4 regions of the Lactiplantibacillus sp. DA1 genome follow, and region 4 is predicted to be linked to each of the others. Evidence: predicted binding sites of a transcription regulator. Region 4 holds the regulator's gene; each other region holds the start of a gene.
What was found. The regulator Rex, encoded in region 4, represses fermentation and respiration genes when NADH is low (regulators of the CRP and FNR family bind a similar motif). The targets are predictions, from matches to a motif close to TTGTGAANTANTTCACAA.
Positions count from the first base shown of each region.

Region 1: the regulator Rex is predicted to act here: its motif matches at 2,312-2,329, upstream of RXV91_RS09335 (shikimate dehydrogenase).
Region 2: the regulator Rex is predicted to act here: its motif matches at 2,800-2,817, upstream of RXV91_RS01060 (FAD-binding protein).
Region 3: the regulator Rex is predicted to act here: its motif matches at 2,784-2,801, upstream of RXV91_RS13740 (FAD-binding protein).

Region 1 covers NZ_JAWHTQ010000005.1:156,942-161,650, reverse strand. Annotated here, with positions in the region: gene RXV91_RS09345 (MFS transporter) at 2-1,207, shown strand; gene RXV91_RS09340 (LysR family transcriptional regulator) at 1,291-2,220, opposite strand; gene RXV91_RS09335 (shikimate dehydrogenase) at 2,365-3,255, shown strand; gene RXV91_RS09330 (MFS transporter) at 3,268-4,500, shown strand; gene aroD (type I 3-dehydroquinate dehydratase) at 4,484-4,709, shown strand, end outside.
Region 2 covers NZ_JAWHTQ010000001.1:216,079-220,787, forward strand. Annotated here, with positions in the region: gene RXV91_RS01050 (FMN-dependent NADH-azoreductase) at 1-20, shown strand, start outside; gene RXV91_RS01055 (MarR family winged helix-turn-helix transcriptional regulator) at 129-602, shown strand; gene RXV91_RS01060 (FAD-binding protein) at 883-2,757, opposite strand; gene RXV91_RS01065 (LysR family transcriptional regulator) at 2,959-3,885, shown strand; gene RXV91_RS01070 (bacteriocin immunity protein) at 3,956-4,177, opposite strand; gene RXV91_RS01075 (helix-turn-helix transcriptional regulator) at 4,170-4,442, opposite strand; gene RXV91_RS01080 (helix-turn-helix transcriptional regulator) at 4,608-4,709, opposite strand, start outside.
Region 3 covers NZ_JAWHTQ010000009.1:46,467-51,175, forward strand. Annotated here, with positions in the region: gene RXV91_RS13730 (LysR family transcriptional regulator) at 46-936, opposite strand; gene RXV91_RS13735 (DASS family sodium-coupled anion symporter) at 1,042-2,457, opposite strand; gene RXV91_RS13740 (FAD-binding protein) at 2,921-4,709, shown strand, end outside.
Region 4 covers NZ_JAWHTQ010000001.1:440,717-445,425, forward strand. Annotated here, with positions in the region: gene groES (co-chaperone GroES) at 1-3, opposite strand, end outside; gene RXV91_RS02070 (type II CAAX endopeptidase family protein) at 196-840, shown strand; gene RXV91_RS02075 (redox-sensing transcriptional repressor Rex) at 976-1,653, opposite strand; gene RXV91_RS02080 (ABC-F family ATP-binding cassette domain-containing protein) at 1,821-3,803, shown strand; gene tsaD (tRNA (adenosine(37)-N6)-threonylcarbamoyltransferase complex transferase subunit TsaD) at 3,880-4,709, opposite strand, start outside.

The DNA of each region.
Region 1 (4,709 bases), on a different contig from region 4:
TATGACATCAACAGAACGTATGAAAACAACGATATGTTTGTATCTTAATTACCTCGTTCATGGTATGGCTATTGTGATTCTAGCCCAAAATATGACTGTATTAAGCCGACAATGGCATGTCAATGATGCTGGTGTTTCACTGGTTATTTCATCATTAGGCATTGGCCGATTGTTAGTACTTTACTTGGCAGGGACTTTTTCAGATCGGCTTGGCCGAAAGTTATTTGTACAGATTGGTATCTTAACGTATACATTATTTTTTATTGGAATTGTCATTTCTCCTAATATTGTTGTCGCCTATTTTTTCGGTATTCTAGCCGGTATGGCTAATTCATTTTTAGATTCGGGGACGTACCCAGCGCTTATGGAACTTTATCCTAGACGTCAAGCAACGGCAAATATTATGATTAAGGCCTTTGCTTCGATTGGTGAATTATTATTGCCCATTATTGTGGCTGGACTAGATCATTTTCAATTATGGTATGGTTGGGCGTTCTTATTATGTGTCTTTTTAATGGTGGTTAACTTTAGTTTTTTACGTCGGCGAACTTTTCCAAAATTAACAACTGATCAAGTATCAACGCCTAATAAAAAGCAAAACACTTTGCAAAAGCATATGCCACTAACGCTAAAGAAAATTATTCTTGGATGTGTTCTGACGATTTTCGGCTATATCTCAATGGCAACTTTTTATTTGGTAAGCCAATGGTTGACAAAGTATGGCAGTGACGTGATTCATTTGAATTTAGTACATGCTCGAATGTTAGTTAGCGTTTATAGCGTTGGATCTATTTTAGGCGTTATTGTAACTGCTTTACTAGTTGAGCGAATTATTAAGCCGGTTTGGTTTATGCTGTTTGATACTGTGGTATCGTTGTTAGCATTGCTAGCCTTAACGCTAATTCCAACGTGGTGGGTAGCATTAATCAGTTCGTTTGTGATTGGATGCTCAGCTGCAGGCGGTGTTATGCAACTAGGACTAACCGTTATGAGCAATACGTTTCCTCGTGCTAAGGGTCGTATTACGGGAATTTATTATACTGCGAGTGGATTAGCTTCATTTACGATTCCGGTATTTACCGCTTGGATTTCTCAGATTGGCATTTATAAGATTATGTGGTTTGACGTACTAATTGCTGGAATTGGTGTTCTTTGCAGCATTGTAGTTCTTGCCCTATTTCGAGAAAAGAAAGCAATCGTTGCTTAGTAAAAAATCTCTCAGGTCTATAATACATGTATTATCACTAGTCTGGCGATAATACATGTTGCAAACCTGAGAGCTTTTTTGTCTTAAATAAAATGTTCCTTTTGCGTGTAATGTTGCCAACAGTAACTGCGACTGAATTCTTCAAATCGACTAACTGAAGGTGTAACAAAATGATTACGTTTGCTGATGAGGTATATTTGGTGACGTAGTGGCTGATCAGCTAAGTGCTTCAATGTTATGCTGGTCTGGTCTAAAAGCGGTAAGTATGGCATCAAAGCGACACCAAAATTATAGCTCACAAAGCCAGCCATGGTATGATCCTCTTCGACTTCGTAAGCGATTTTGGGCTTTACATGCGCCTGGCTTAGAATTCGATCAATCAAAGGACGTAAACCACTATTATGTGAGAAAAATATCATGGGATATGGTTCCAAGTCTTTAACGAATAATTCTTCTTGTTTGGCTAACGCGTGGTGGCTAGGGACAGCTGCCACAATTTCTTGTTGAACCAATGGAATAAAATCAAATAAGGTATTAGTAGGTTGCTCGCCGAGGCGGTCGACACTTGAGGCTAACACTAAATCAAACTTTTCATCAGCAAGTTCCTGAAGTAATTCAGTCGAGTTTCCTTGACCGAGCTCAAATGTAATTGCATGATTTTTATCATCTGTATGAAACTTAGTGATTAGTTCGGGGACTAGCTGCTGTCCAAGTGTATAAGTAAAGCCCAATTTAACATGTCCTTTGTCAGGATCCATTAATTGCTGAACGAGCTCATTGCCTTGTGATAAATCGCTTAAACTTGCCGTAATATACTTTAAGTACACAGAACCAATCGGCGTTAAACGAATATTACGACCATCTGGTTCAAATAAAGGAACCCCCAGTTCACTTTCTAACTTTTTAATGGCATAGCTTAATGAAGGTTGTGAGATACCAAGGTTTTCAGCCGCTTTTGCCATGTGTTGTGTTCGTGCCAATTCTTTGAAAAATTCCAAATGTCTTAGATTCAATCTGCGTGATACCCCTTTCATTCATAAAACAATTTAATGAATTTAACAACAGTTCTATATTTATTATATTAAAGCATTTTGTTAAGATGACAAGTGAATTGAGTAACAAATATTAAAAATATAAATTTATAGGAGTGGATTTACATGACTGAACGCATTGATGGACACACATTATTAATTGGATTGATGGCATATCCGATTCGGCATTCAATGTCACCAACGATGCACAATAATGCATTTGCTAAATTAGGATTGAACTATGCATATCTAGCATTCGAAATCGATAACAAGAAGCTACCTTCAGCAATTGAATCGATTCGGACGTTAGATATGCGGGGTTCTAATGTTTCAATGCCTAATAAGCAGAAGGTTTTGCCACTGCTAGATAAATTAGACCCAGCTGCTGAGATGTGCGGTGCGGTCAACACTATTGTTAATGATGATGGAATTTTAACCGGTTACACGACTGATGGTATTGGCTTTATGAAGTCTCTGGACGATGAAGGGATTAATATCCGTGGTCATAAGATGACATTAGCAGGTGCTGGCGGTGCTGGTACTGCGATTGCTGTTCAAGCGGCATTAGATGGCGTTAGTGAAATGTCAATCTTTAACTTACATGATGCAGAATGGGAAAACGCTAAACATAATGTTGATTTGATCAACGAGCGGACTTCTTGTCATGCTACTTTACACGAATTAGAAGATCGTGATGATTTTAAGAAGGAAATTCAAGATTCATATATTTATACTGATGCTACTGGTGTTGGCATGAAACCGTTGGAAGATAAGACTTTAGTTGATGACCCAAGCTGGTTACGTAAAGACCTCATTGTCTTTGATACCGTCTACGCACCACGGACAACTAAATTAATGAAGGTTGCTCAAGAAGCTGGCGTTGAACATGTCTTCAATGGTTTGGGTATGATGCTCGAACAAGGTGCTGCTGCCTTTAAGCTCTGGACTGGTGAAGATATGCCAGTTGATTATATTCGCCATATTTTATTTGATGAAGACGCTGCAGCACAAAAATAGACGGGGGTTGCCATGAAAAATAAATATATGCCGACAGCCATTAGCTTATATTTAAACTATTTTATTCATGGGATTGGGGTTATTATCTTAGCCCAAAACATGGAAGCTTTGGCTCAACATTGGCAAACGACTACAGGCGGTGTTGCCGTAGTAATTTCATCACTTGGTATTGGTCGTTTAATCGTTTTATTAGTTTCTGGATTTTTGTCAGATAAGTTTGGCCGTAAACCATTCGTGGTTCTTGGTGTTATTACGTACTTGCTCTTCTTTGCTGGTATTTTATTAAGCCCATCAATTACGGTAGCCTACATTTTCGGGATACTTGCTGGGATTGCGAACTCATTCCTTGATTCTGGGACTTACCCAGCGTTAATGGAAATGTTTCCAGATTCAAAAGGAACTGCGAACGTTATTATCAAGGCCTTCATTTCAGTTGGCCAATTTGGATTACCGTTATTCGTTAGTTTCTTAGTTGCTGGTAATTATTGGTACGGTTGGTCGTTTATCTTTTGTATTGTTGTATTAGTTGCTAATTTATTGTTCATGTTGGTTGCTGGAAAGTTCCCAGTTGCTAATCAGGATGCTAAGGTTGCTGCTAAGGACGAGACTGAAGCAGTGAAGCCTGAATCAAAGGGTAGCTTATGGTTTGATGGCACGCTATTTATCTTATATGGTTATGTTTCACAGGCAACTTTTTACTTAGTTAGTCAGTGGTTGAGTCAATATGGTGCTAAGGTAGCCGGAATGGGAGACGCCAGTTCAAGAGCACTGATTAGTTATTATAGTATTGGGTCAATCGTTTGCGTACTGGTGACGGCTGCGCTAGCTAAACGTGCTGTAAAAGAAATTCAATTCTTAGGCGTCTATACCTTACTTTCATTTCTCTCGTTACTACTGATGTATCTGGTACCAACATCTTTGATGTGTTCAATCATGTCGTTTGTTGTTGGATTCTCAGCTGCTGGCGGGGTTATGCAATTAGGATTGACCGTCATGTCCACCTTCTTCCCACAAGGCAAGGGGACGATTACCGGTGCCTTTTATACGGCGGGATCGATCGCATCCTTTACGATACCGTTAGTTACAGGTATGATGTCAACTAATCTTGCAAACATTTTCTTATTTGACGTTATTATTGCGTTGATTGGATTTGTATTGGCTGTACTAATTACAGTTCGTTATTACCACTTATTTGGTAAGAACAGTCAAAAGGAGGTCACGATTGATCATGACACCAATCGTTAAATTACGTGATATTGAATTAGGAACGGGACGGCCTAAGATTGCCGTTCCTATTACGGGAAAAACCATTGCAGATATTTTAGCTGCAGTTGAACCAATAAAGGCTGCACAGCCAGATGTCGTTGAATGGCGAATTGATTTTTTTAAGGATGTAACTAATCCAGAACAGTTGAAGTCGGCCGGTCAGCAACTTCGCCAGGCTTTAGGTGATA
Region 2 (4,709 bases), 220 kb from region 4:
AACTCGCCGGTGAATTTTAAAACCGGTATAATAATAGTAATAAAAGCTAATGATTAATTGATAATTGCGCGCTAACCACCACGAGAACCAGTCGCCATGACGCACAACTATCTAAGGGGGATCAATCGATGTCAATATCCACGGAACAGACAATTCTAACGCAACTCAAAACGATTCGAACCAAGCGTGCTTCCACTACTGGTGAACAGAAATGGTTACAGCAGCATATCACCGAAGCCAATCTACGCCGCCTGTTGCCGGATATTTCCATCGTTGGCCTGCATTTATTATCTGAACTAGAGGCCGGTCCACAAACGGGCATCGACTTAGCTACTAACCTCGGCGTCACTCGAGGTGGTGTGACCCGGGCAGCCAAACGACTCGTAACGCAGGGCTTAATTGGCTCATTCCAGCAACCCGATGATCACAAAAAGATCTTTTACCGCTTAACGCCGAGTGGTCGTAAGCTGGCCCGCTATCATGATAAGATGCATGCAACCCGCAACCACCAAGCAATCACGCTCCTCCATGAGCATTACTCACCAGCAGAACTTGCGGTGATTCAACGCTTCTTGGCCGATTTGACGGATTATGAAGCTTAATAATGTCCAACCAAAAACACCGCTACGACTAATGCGTTCGTTAGTCACAGCAGTGTTTTTGAATTTCTAATGATTAGTGATTTTGTAACCGATACTTGCGAATTGCCATAATCAATGACAACGTGTTAAGGATCAATGACAAACTACTGAGGATCAGACTCGTTTTTGTAATACGCATGAGCGGCCTCCATTGATTGAATTTGTTAATTCTAGTTTACCGGTATTACGCACTAAAAGATACTAAAAGCACTAGGTGATTCGTGGGTTGTGCGATCAGTGATTAATCATTTGACACGGTCTGTTCGGCCTGGGATAGCGCGTCCTTGACTGCGGCCTTGACGGCACGACTCGATACAGAAGCACCGGAAACTGCATCCACATCATAAGTGTTAGCAGCCACCATTTTTGCCGGTAATTCGGCAACAGCCTGACCACCAACCTCACCAGTCTCATGTTGTTCAACTACTTCAACATGAGTTAATTGTTGGTCAATATACGTGATACGAACCACAACTTGCCCACCAATGCCATCATCTGAGCGCCCTAAGTATTGGTGTTCACCAACTGTGATGTCTGGTGATGCTTCGGCTACCAAATCATTAGTACTAGTCTGATGCACCGAAGCACTAGTATTCGCATCCGGCTTAGCCACTGCTTTTTCATCGACCAATTGTGTCGTTTCTTCCTTAGGTTTAGCTGCATTTTCACCAGCGATTTTTCCAAAAATCAGGCATTCAGCTAAATTACCGCCACCTTGATACTGATTTGCACAAATACCGCCCAACTCACCTGCACCATACAAGTGCGGAATAGGTTGCTGATTTGCATCTAAAATCTCTGCCCGGTCATTACGACGTGGTCCCCCTTGGGTATTAAGTATGTTGTTTGTTAACTTAAGCGCATAATACGGTCCATCATCAAATGCCCGCATCGTATCAACCTGCCGATTAAACGCGTAGTCAGTACCAGACTCGACAAAATAATTGAAATCATGAACGGTCTTGGTAAGTACCGTACCATCAACTTCCATAACTCGTGCTAAGTCGTTTAGAGTAGTGGCCTTCACAACTAAATCGGTGAGATTATTAATTGGTGTATATTGACTAGCTAACATTTGACGGTACTGAGTTTCATCAAAAACCAAGTATGGATGCACGTTTGTTCGTGGGACGCGCCACATTCCATGATCATAAATGTGACCGTGCCGGTTGGCTTCACTCTCATCAAAATACCGACTACCGTCATCAGCCACCGTGATAACGCTACCATGGTTCACTTCCGGCCAGCCTAAAATCAAGCGACCACGTTCACCTTGTGGTACGGCAATCGAAAGACCATGTAAAAATCCGAGTGATTCATAATTTTGCATGTGCCAAAAGTCCGCGCCAACTTCTTGGGCCATCTTAATACCAGCACCCTTATTAAACAGCGTGCCCAATGGTGCCAAGTGCTCAGCACCAAGGTAGTCCTGGATGGCTTGTTGATTATTTTCAAAACCACCACATGCTAGGACTACACCATTGGTAGCTCGAACATTAACTAAACGATGCTGACGTTCGATTTGGACACCGATAATTGTATTCGTAGCGGGATCTTGAATCAGATGTTGTGCCGGCGCACTAAGCCAGACATCAATCTGTTGCTGCCGATCTAACACTTTTTGTCGCAAGATTTTCCACAAAGCTGCATCAAAAATGCCATGATGGACGGTTGTAAAGTCATAGGATTGGACTCCATCAAATTCAGGAAACTCATGAACTGCACTGTCTAATGAAATTGGAGAATCAGCAGCTGTAAAATCATTTTCGACACTCACCGGGTCAACATTGAGATATTTTTGAACATAGTCGCGCATATTCGCCATGCCCGCTACGAAAGTATCAACCATACTATCGTCTAATTGCATGGGTGCCGTTAAGTTTTGATAATATTTTTTACCCTCATCGAAACTATCTACCGTTCCTAAGAGTTGGGCAGAATAACGGGTATTGCCTCCTTCATGACCATTCGGCGCTGCATCCGTGAGCAACACCTTCGCATGTGCATCCGCCGCAAACCGCGCTGCTGTCGCCCCGGCACCACCAAAGCCAATAACTACCGTATCATATTGATAATCCCAAGTAATTTGATCCAATTTTTTTAGCATGCTGCTCATCCTTTCAAAATCCGTTTAACAAATTTTAAGATGCAATATCAATTGCTATTTAAATCACAAGCAGAATCATTTTTTGATTACACTTATATTATATAACCGCTTTCATTTTTATAGAAATAACAATCTGATTATCTGTTATTACAAATGAGTAATGGGTTATACTTGATTTTAATAAGATTAAGCATTAAAGGTGGCGATTTCATGGAAAATAAATTGTTAGTATTTTTAGAAGCTATTCAACAGCACAATAGTATGACGAAAGCTGCACAAAGTTTATTCATCAGTCAGCCGTACATTAGCCGCACAATTAAAAGTGCGGAAACTCATTTTGGGATCCCCTTAATCGACCGCGGCCATCGTCCACTTGAATTAACTTATGCTGGAGAAAGATTACTGACTTATTTGCAAAGTGACGCTCGTCTCCATCAGCGAATGAACACTGAGCTTAAAGAAATCAGTCAAAATAAGTATCAAAGTATGACGATTGGGATTACACCACCAATGGCTAATGCTTGGTTTAGTCAAACACTACCTGCTTTTTATCAACGTTTTCCGAACATTCGCACTAAAATACTAGAAATCACAACATCAAAAGCAGAAACGTTGCTGGCTAGTCATCAGCTAGACTTTTTTATTGGCAAAACAATTCATCAAACTAACGTCAAAACCATCCCTTTGCAGACAATTTCTTTGTCTTTAGTCATTCCAAAAACAGCCGGAATATATCAGTCCAATCAATTTTGGCGACCGTTCACCCCCACCATTCTTACAGGAATGACTGGTGAGCCTGTCATCCGTGCAGTCGGTGAAGCTCGCTTTCAAGAACTGGTTGACCATTACTTTGCCGATAAAGGCATTCAAACGATTCCACTCATTGAAGTCGATAACTCGCGCTTTGCACTAAGCTTGACACTTCAAGGACTTGGTAGCATTGTTCTAGCCACTGCAATGTTGGCAAGACTAGCCACTGAACCAGCCAAGTACCCTATCAATGCGTTCAAATTACCAACAAGCGAGCTCAGCCTTGATTTTAGTATTGCCTACTTACCAAGTCACGTGCTAGCTAAACCGATTGCTTATCTAGTCGAACAAGCTTGTCAAACCTTCAACCCTGCGATTGATTTTTAGCATAAAACGCAAACTGTCAGCATCTATTAAGCTAGATGATTGACAGTTTGCGTTTTATTTTCAAAATCAATCACCGGTAGTGAATCATGTTCAACCCCACCAGCTGTTGCATTAGTTGCTCATTTTCTGGTGATAGTTTGATTTGTTGCTGCTGCAAACATTTAGAGATGTCTAAGTTCATACTGTCGAATACTCCCAGTACTGAACCAGTTCGCTGTTCCAATAGTTCCTGATAATAAGTTGCCAGCAGCTGTCGTAACGGTTGCTCGTTCGTGGTATTTAGATTAGCAATCTAAATCACTAATTATGCCCACAGCAACACGTGCCCGATCCTGCCCCCCGCTGTACCATTTCACCGTCATATCTGTTCGACTCCTTTTACGCAATAACAACTGCCACCATGGTCGCTGAACAGGTCTTCTGCTCAAACCTAATAACTCATCCGTCGAGACAGCAAATAGTTTGCTCAGTGCTACCAACAACTCTAAATCTGGATAACTTTTTCCTAACTCCCACTTGGAAATAGTTTGCCGTGAGACGTGTAACCGCTCCGCCACCGTCTGCTGGAACCATTAATGCTGTTGTCGTTGCTCTTTTATTTTACTGCCAATCACAATTTTCATCCTACCCGCTCCTCTATTACAATACTAGACTATTGGGTGCACCAATTCATTGCAACACACTTAAGCGCTACCGCAACGGTTGGTTGCAACTGTTCAAGATCAAGTCTCGGTATGAAAATGCTGATACAACGACTTTCCTGAAACTAACAATTCCACAACTTGTTGAGGATCATCAACAAGCACACCTTGTCGTTGCAAATA
Region 3 (4,709 bases), on a different contig from region 4:
TGCCGGTCTGAACGCTATTTTTCTGTCTTAACATTTACACAGCAGTCACACGGATGTTTGTCTAATTTGGCGCAAAACATCTATGCACTGTTGCTGGTTAGTATTGGGTAAAAAGGACTTCCGGACTGCCAACTGCATGTAGCAATGTAATTGTTCCTTAGGGGCCAATGGAATCCCCACAACCTGATCACTTAACACGATGGAACCTGCAATAACCATCCCTACACCGATATTTTGGGCAACCAGTCCCTCAACTAACGCATTTGTCGCCGCCTCATAAATAATCTTAGGCCTAATCCGACCGCGCTGACAATACTGTTCCAGTGCTAGCCGGGGCAAGGCGTGTTTGGGCCGAGCAATAATTGGTACGCCTTGTAAATCAGTTGCGCGAATTGTCTCTAGCTGGCTTAGCGGACTATTGACATTAACCAAAACCTGCAACTGATGTTCCTCTAAGATGCTCACCCGTAAATCAGTCGAGTGTTCTGGCAGCAGTGTTGAAAACACGGCCGCATCTAACTTACCATTTCGCAAATCAACTAATAACTTTTCAGAATCAGCAATCGTCGTCGTTACTTGATCCAATAAGTGAACTGATATAAATTTTTTAATCACCCGTGGGAGCCAGATTCCACCCGCTACGTTTGAAAAACCCAATCGGACCTGCCGTTCATTAGCGTGCTGAACTTCTAACGCCATTTGAGAAAAAGCCTTTAAAAGCTGGCTAGCCTTAATATACAAAGTACGCCCGGCCGCCGTCGTTACTAATTGTGCCCGATGGTTGGCCTGTGTTAACAAGACTGCATGGTATTCGGATTCTAAACGTTTCAAAGCAGCCGAAATCGCGGGTTGCGTAACCTGAAACTGGGTAGCTGTGGCTGTATAATTTCCCGTCTCAACTAATGAGCAGAAATATCTCAAATCACGTTCATTCACATTAATACCTCCACGCTCAGTTTTACTTGATGCTTAATTTTAACACTAAATAAACGGCAATTCGCAGTCAGTAATGATCACGAATTGCCGCTTATAATTAAGTATTTACCACAAACCTAATAACTTCGTCCAGAGCAGCCCTCCACCTAACCAAATAATATTAAAAATAACACCCACAATTGCGCTTAGTTTCCACCACTCCGCACTCGTCACATAACCCGTACTTGATAGTAATGCAGCAGGGCCTGCCGAATATGGCGTCGTTGATAAGTTGATTGATCCAGCAAATGCCAACAATAAAGCCGCTAAGACGTGGGGCACGCCAGCACCAATAGCAATGGATAAAAAACCGGCGTATAGTGCCGAAATCTGTGTTGAGACACTCGGAAACATATAATGTAAGTAGAAATAAGCCAAAAACAAAATAATTAGAACACTAATCCAGTTCATTCCGTTCAGTAAATGTCCCAATGTTTTTGAAAACCAAGGGAAAAATCCTAACGTCATTAATTTCTTGGACATCATCATAATGATTGATAACCAGACTAAAATATTCCAAGCAAAGTTTTCATTAAGCAAATCTTTGGTGGTTAATACGCCAGTAATTAGTAAAATAACGACCGCAATAAAACTAACTTCGGTAGCATCAATGCCAATCTTAGTCCCAACCAACCATAAAATGATGGCTAAAACAAATGTTACCGACATAATTTTTTCACTAGCGGTCATTTTTCCGAGAGCCGTCAGCCGTGTCGTTGCCCAGCGATGCGCATCAGGGGTTTCCTTAACTTCAGGTGGATAAACTTTATATAATACCCACGGAATAATTAGTAGCGATAAAACTCCCGGAACACAGGCAGCCATGAACCACTGCATCCAGGTCACCGTGATTCCCTGCATTTTGGCTAGCCCAATCGCAACCATGTTACCAGCCAAGCCAGTCAAAAATAGGCCTGATGTAATATTATTAACTTCATACTCAGTAAAAACTAAAAATGAGCCTAATTTCCGTTGGGTCCCCTGTTTTGGGTCAGAGCCCATTTCACGAGAAAGATTATCAATGATTGGGTACATGATGCCATTGACCCGCGCATTATTGCTGGGAATACCAATCGCCAACACGGCATCAACAAAGGACAGGGCGTACGCTAAACTCAACGTGCGTTTACCAAATAAGCTGACAAATAAATAAGCAATCCGCTTGCCAAGTCCCGATTTGATAAAACCAGCAGCCATGAACATGCACATGGCAACCATCCACGCCGTCGAATTACCAAAACCAGTCGCGACTTCGTCCATCGTAAAAACACCCGTTAACGTTGCGACAACAATCCCAATCAGCGTGACGGCCATCATCGGCAACGGCTTGGTGATACAAGCAATAATCGTTGCTACAAAAATAGCAAAGAGATGCCACGCGATAATACTAATAGCTAACGGTCGTAGTGGTGTAAGTAACCAGAGACCAATTCCAAAGACCAACGGCAAAAGAAAGCCCTTCCATTTTACTTGACTCAACATTTGCGATTCCTCCTAACAATTTATTAATTGTTAATTTTTTCACATAAACAGACATCAACAGCTGTATTCCTTTTTTCAGTATCACCATAACTTAATTTATAAGTCTGTCAATCAAAATTTAGCAATACTTAACCCGTGAATGTAATGAAATCAGCTGTACTAAGGCTTAAGAGGACGTCTGTTTTTGTTCATATATAGGATTTTATTTTTATCAACGACAATCACTGGCTTGTTTTTATAAATATAATTTATAAAAAACTAAAATAAAGTTTGCTGCTCGGTTAGTTCCTACTTAATAATCGTTGATCGAATCAAATAACTTTCGCTTGTTATCGTTGTCACAATAACGTTTTGCGGATCTAGTTAAAATTAACGGTTGTTTTTTCTATGTAGTTAATTATATTGAAAGCGTAAACAATCGATGTGCTTATCCAACTAAAAAAATAATAAAGGAATGTTGATTATGAAATACGTCGCCTTGATTGGTACGACTGCACAACAATCTTACAATCGTGAACTATTACAATTTATGAATCACCACTTTAGTCAGCGGGCTACGATTGACGTCAATGAGATTACCGGAATCCCACTATTCAATGAGCCTGATCAAGATGATATTCCAGCCACCGTTCAAACCTTAAATGATAAAATTAGCCAAGCCGATGGGGTGATCATCGGGGTACCCGAATACGATCATGCCATTCCGGCCGCACTCAAGAACGTTATTGAATGGCTTTCTTACCAGCTCCACCCCTTTGCTAACAAACCCGTCATGTTAGTCGGTACTTCCCTTGGCGTACAGGGGACGTGCCGTGCTCAAGGTGACTTACGCAATATTCTCAATGCGCCCGGAGTTGATGCTCAGGTACTCCCTGGCAATGAATACATGTTAAGCTACGCTGCTAAAGCCTTTGATCAGAATGGTCAAATGACCGATGCCCCTTCTATCAAGTTCTTGGAACGGTGCTTCGATAACTTTGAAAAATACGTTAAGGCACTCAACGGCACGCCCGCGCTCAATGTGAACTGGCACGGTAACTACGACGTTATCGTTTTAGGCTTTGGTGGTGCCGGTGCTTCAGCGGCTCGTTTTGCTGCTGATAATGGTGCCCACGTACTAGTAGTTGATGCGGCACCATTTGGCCGTGAAGGTGGCAACACCCGCTACTCCGCCCAACACGTCGTTACGGGTGAAAGCTTAGATAAACTAACCGCTTATTATCAAGCACTGGGCGCGCCATTCAGTACCCCTACTAAGACACTCAACGCCTATTTAAGCGGTATGAGTAAAATTCCAGCATATTTTGAAAAATATCTGGGGATTAAAGCCGTTAGTTGGAAACATGATATTAAACCCGGTGATGCCGTTGCCATCAAAAAAACCATGGCGGAATACCCAGAACTAGCCGGAAGTGATACGATTGACTTTGCCCTCGTTCACAAACGTGATAAAGACGCTGCATTATGGAAACTACTCCGGCAAAAAGTCCTTGAACGAGCTGACAATATTGACGTTTGGTTGGACTCACGGGCACAACATTTGATCCAAGATCCTAATACTAAAGTGATCCAAGGGGTCCAAATCAAACGGGGCGAACGACTGCTTAATATCCATGCCAATAATGGCGTCGTTTTAGCTATGGGTGGTTTTGAAAACAATCCTGAGTTAAAGCAAACCTACTTGCACAGTGATAATCTGACACCACTTGGGACGCTCTATAACCGCGGTGATGGTATCAAAATGGCTCAAGAAGTTGATGCCAAAATGTGGCACATGACCAATTATGAATCTCACGGTATCTTACCTGGAATCACCTTCAAAGAAGACGCCAATGAACGGGGCCGTCAAATTGAACACTGGCCTTTATTAAAGAACGGTAGTATTTTCGTTATCGCTGATGATGGGACACGCTACTTCCAAGAAGACGCTAAGCACCGTCACGGACACGTTTACACACATGGCTCTTGGCTAATCCCAATGAATAATCAGCACCCCTACTTAATTTTTGATCAAACCCAGTACGATGCCTTCAAACAAGAAGAAAGTCAGGCTGGTCAGTTACCGTATCCGAAATTCATGACCAAACTCGTTTCCGCGCCAACGATTGCACAATTGGCCGCCAAATTGGGAGTTCCTGCTAATAATCTACAACAGACGGTAACTGACTTTAATCACTACACAGAAGTGGGACGTGATTTTGAATTTGGTCGTGATCCGCAAACGATGCGTCAACTGGACGATGGCCCTTACT
Region 4 (4,709 bases):
CACGTGAATCCCTCCATTTATTCTTTTTTAGCACTCCTTAGTTCCAAGTGCTAATTACATTGTCAACTATATCATTTTAATTCAAGATTGCAAGTAATTTGTCAATTATTAGTCAAAGAATGTCAAATCGACTATAATGAAATTTACAGTTATCGCTATGCAACTTAAATTAAACTTTTAAAAGGACGTGAGTTGATGGTCAATCGCCGCCAATCAATCTTTATTCTCATTATTTACTTTATTATTTATGCCCTACCAAGCGTTCTAGTTACCGCTTTTCATCAACTTGGTTCTCAAGTATTCGTTATTCAAACCGTTGATTACTTGGTCGGTGCCGTCCTGCTCATTTGGTTAACTAGCCGAATGAAAACTAAAAATGTGATTGAAAAGCATCCTAGTAATTGGATCAAAACCATTCTTTGGGGATTGATCGGACTCGGGCTCGTCATCGTCGGCCAATTGATTATTCTAAAAATCACTGCCTTGTTAGGCCAGTCAACTGCTTCAACCAATACCACCACACTCCTGACAGTTGGCCAGCAATACCCAGCCTTTTTCCTAGCCATCATTATCGGCGCTCCAATCATGGAAGAAATCGTCTTTCGCAAAGTTATCTTCGGTAATCTGAGCGCGGTCACTGGTAAGATTGGAGCTGCCTTAATTGCGAGTGTGTTATTTAGCTTCGCACATGCGGACGGTCACTTCATTCTGTATGCGTTTGTCGGCCTCTTATTCTGTTGGCTATACCAGCATACCGGTCGCATTCAAACTTCTATGACTGCCCACATCCTAATGAATGCATCGGTCGTATTACCAACATTGCTTGGATTGTTGCATTAATCAAGCCTAGTATGTCTCAATAACTGTAGCCGTCACTAAACACTTGTTTCACATAAAAAATTGACACAAAAAGGTGCCCTAGGACTGATTCCCAGGGCACCTTTCACTATCAATTTCTAGAACTAAGGCAATACCTTAGTCTTGAGCCTCATTCTGATCGTCATGACCAGATTCACCCAATTGCTGACCGTAATGCTCAATAAAGTAGATCAACGTTTGCAATTCATTAGTCAAGTCAACGTTTTGAACCCGGACTGTTTCTGGAACCGAAATTCGTAACGGCGTGAAGTTCATAATTCCCTTCACGTTAGCATCAACCAAATCATCCGTAATTTCCTGAACAACCGTCGTTGGAACTGTTAAAATTGCAATTTCAATCTGTTGTTCGATCAATTGCTTCTTCAACTCAGTCATTGGGTACACTGGCACCCCACTTTGAACCGTATTGGCAATCGCCTCGTTCACATCAAAGGCCGCTGAAATTCGAACATTACTATTTTTGTGAAAATTGAAGTTTAATAAAGCGTGACCTAAATTCCCGACCCCAATCAAGGCAACGTTCGTTAAGGTATCTTGGTTCAAAATTTTTTTAAAAAATGCAAGCAACGTTTCAACATCGTATCCATACCCTCGTTTACCGAGCGCCCCAAAATACGAAAAGTCTCGCCGAATCGTTGCTGAATCTACTTTAACCGCCTCGGACAACTCGGTTGATGATACCCGCTTCTTATCTGCATCTAGTAAGATATTCAAGTAGCGGTAATAAATTGGTAACCGTTTTGCCGTTGCCCGTGGAATTTTTGTTTCTGCCATTCGGACGCGTCCTCCTATATAAAAGTTTGTGAATTTGCTGACACTATTCTAGCATAACCTACAACTTTGTGAAATAATAATTACTTATTATTCCAAATAATTGGGCAAACCGTTGCAATATGCTACAATTATGTCACGAATCAAATGTGAAAGGAGCTTAATAAAGCGTGATTTTACTACAAGTACAGCAGGTAATGCGGCGTTTTGGTGCCGATGTCTTGTTCGATAACGTACAAATGGACATTCAAGAGCACGCCCGGGTGGCCCTCGTTGGTCGCAATGGCGCCGGCAAATCAACCTTACTTAAAATGATTGCTGGTGAAACGGTGCCTGACGAAGGCCAGATTTCGATGCGCAAGGGACTGACAATTGGTTACTTGGCCCAAGATCAAGGCCTAGACAGTCATAATACAATCTGGGAAGAGATGAGTAGTGTCTTCGCCGAACTACATGCAATTGAAAATCGAATGCATCAACTCGAAAATCAACTCAGTGATCCGGCTATTATGAACAATGAACAGGCCTACCAACAAACTTTAAAAACCTATGACCAAATTCAAACGGAATTTCAACAGAAAAACGGTTACGGGTACCAAGCTGAAATCCGGGGGGTTTTACACGGATTTCAATTTGACGCTGATGTCTATGATAAATCGGTCACTGAACTATCAGGTGGTCAAAAGACGCAGCTCGCACTCGCCAAGTTACTACTTGAAAAACGCGACTTACTTATTCTTGACGAACCAACTAACCACTTGGATGTTGAAACTTTAACTTGGCTAGAAAGTTATTTACAGTCATATGCAGGCGCATTGCTTATTGTCAGCCATGACCGTTACTTCCTAGACCGAGTCGTTAATGAAGTTTATGATCTGTCGCACCATGAAATGGTCCATTATACTGGCAATTACGATCAGTTTGTTCAAGAAAAAGCGGCACGCATTCAAGCTCAGTGGAAACACTATGAAAAACAACAAGCCGAGATTAGTAAACTTGAAGACTTTGTTAACCGTAATATTGTTCGAGCTTCTACGACAAAACGTGCCCAGGCCCGGCGCAAGCAATTAGCTAAGATGGAACGACTAGATCGTCCTGATAATGACGAGAAAACGGCCCACTTTGGCTTTCATGCCGCCAAGCAAAGTGGAAATATCGTTTTGACCATCAAAGACGCTGCCGTGGGTTACGGCGGTCGAATCCTTTCAGAACCAGATAATCTCAGTGTTAAAAAACATGAAGCAATTGCCATCGTCGGCCCAAACGGGATTGGTAAATCAACCTTCCTCAAGAGTATCTTGGGCCAAATTCCATTCATTAAGGGTAAGGCCGTGTTTGGCACTGGCGTCGTCACTGGTTATTATGACCAAGAACAACGCAACCTTAATGACAAGAAGACAGTATTGGGTGAATTATGGGATGAACATCCAACCACGCCGGAAAAAGATATCCGAACCATTCTAGGAAGCTTTCTCTTTACTGGAGAAGACGTTGATAAACCCGTCCACGCACTATCTGGTGGCGAGCGGGCCCGGTTACTACTGACTAAACTCGCCATGCAAAACGACAACTTCTTGATTCTTGATGAACCGACAAACCATTTAGATATTGACAGTCGTGAAGTATTAGAAGTAGCCCTCAACGATTTTGATGGTACCCTACTCTTCGTTTCACATGACCGTTATTTTATTAACCAAGTTGCAACCAGTGTCGTAGAAGTCTCACCAGAAGGAACTGAACTTTTCTTGGGTGACTACGACTATTACATTGACAAAAAACAGGAACAGGCTGAAATTGCAGCGGCGGCTGCCAGTCAAGCTGCTGAAGAAGCCGCCAGCGCTGGGACGACTGACCCAACTAGCGCAGCAACTGTCACTCCCCGTTCGACGGGCCAGCAAAATTATCAGGCTAGCAAGCAGCAGCAACGAGAAAAACGTAAACTTGAACGCACTGTCGCTGCTTTAGAAGAACAGATGACAACGCTTGATGCGCAGACGACTCAGATTCAGACAAAAATGGCCCAGCCAGAAGTTTCAGCTGATGTTGGTCAGTTGCAAGATCTACAGAAAGAACTTGACGCCATCACGACCCAACAAGAACAAGTTGAAATCGAATGGACTGAACAAGCTGAGGCCCTCGAGGAACTCAATTAATATATATTGACGAACAAATCAAAAAAATGGTCGCACTTTAACCTTATAGGTTATCGTGCGGCCATTTTTTTGATCATTATTTTAACATCCCGGGCATCCAATCAAACGCCAATCCCGGATCAGCATTAAGTGTTGCATCCCCAAATTGGTGGTGTTGATATTGGACGTAACCGGCAGCACCGATCATCGCACCGTTATCACCACATAACTTCAAAGGTGCAAGTAATAACTCGGTGTCGGGAAAAGCAGTCGGCAAATCTTGCTGTAATCGTTCACGTAATCCATGATTAGCAGCGACCCCACCGGCTAAAACAAGTTGTTTGACCGGATACTGCTTTAAAACGCGTAATGTCTTGCTCATCAGCACGTCGACCACGCTAGCTTGAAAACTTGCTGCCAAATCATTCTTATCAAGCGTTTCACCGATTTGATCTGCATGGTGGACCGTATTGATAAAAGCACTCTTCAGACCACTAAAACTAAAGTCATAATTATCTTCATCGATCATGGCTCGTGGAAAGTTAAACGTATCATGTCCTTGGTGCGCCATTTCATCAATGACCTTACCGGCTGGATAGGGCACACCCAAGACCCGACCGATTTTGTCATAAGCTTCACCAGCCGCATCATCGCGCGTCTCGCCAATAATTTCAAATTGCCCGTCCGCTTGCATATAAACTAGCTCAGTATGACCGCCAGAAACTAATAATGCCATTAGCGGAAATTCAAACGGTTTAACAAACCGGGCAGCATAAATATGTCCCGCCATGTGGTTAACCGGAATCAACGGCAGTTGGTGCGCATAGGCCACGACTTTAGCCGCGTTAACACCAACTAATAACGCTCCCACTAACCCTGGACCATACGTGACCGCAACGGCATCCAGGTCTTCATACGTGACTTGGG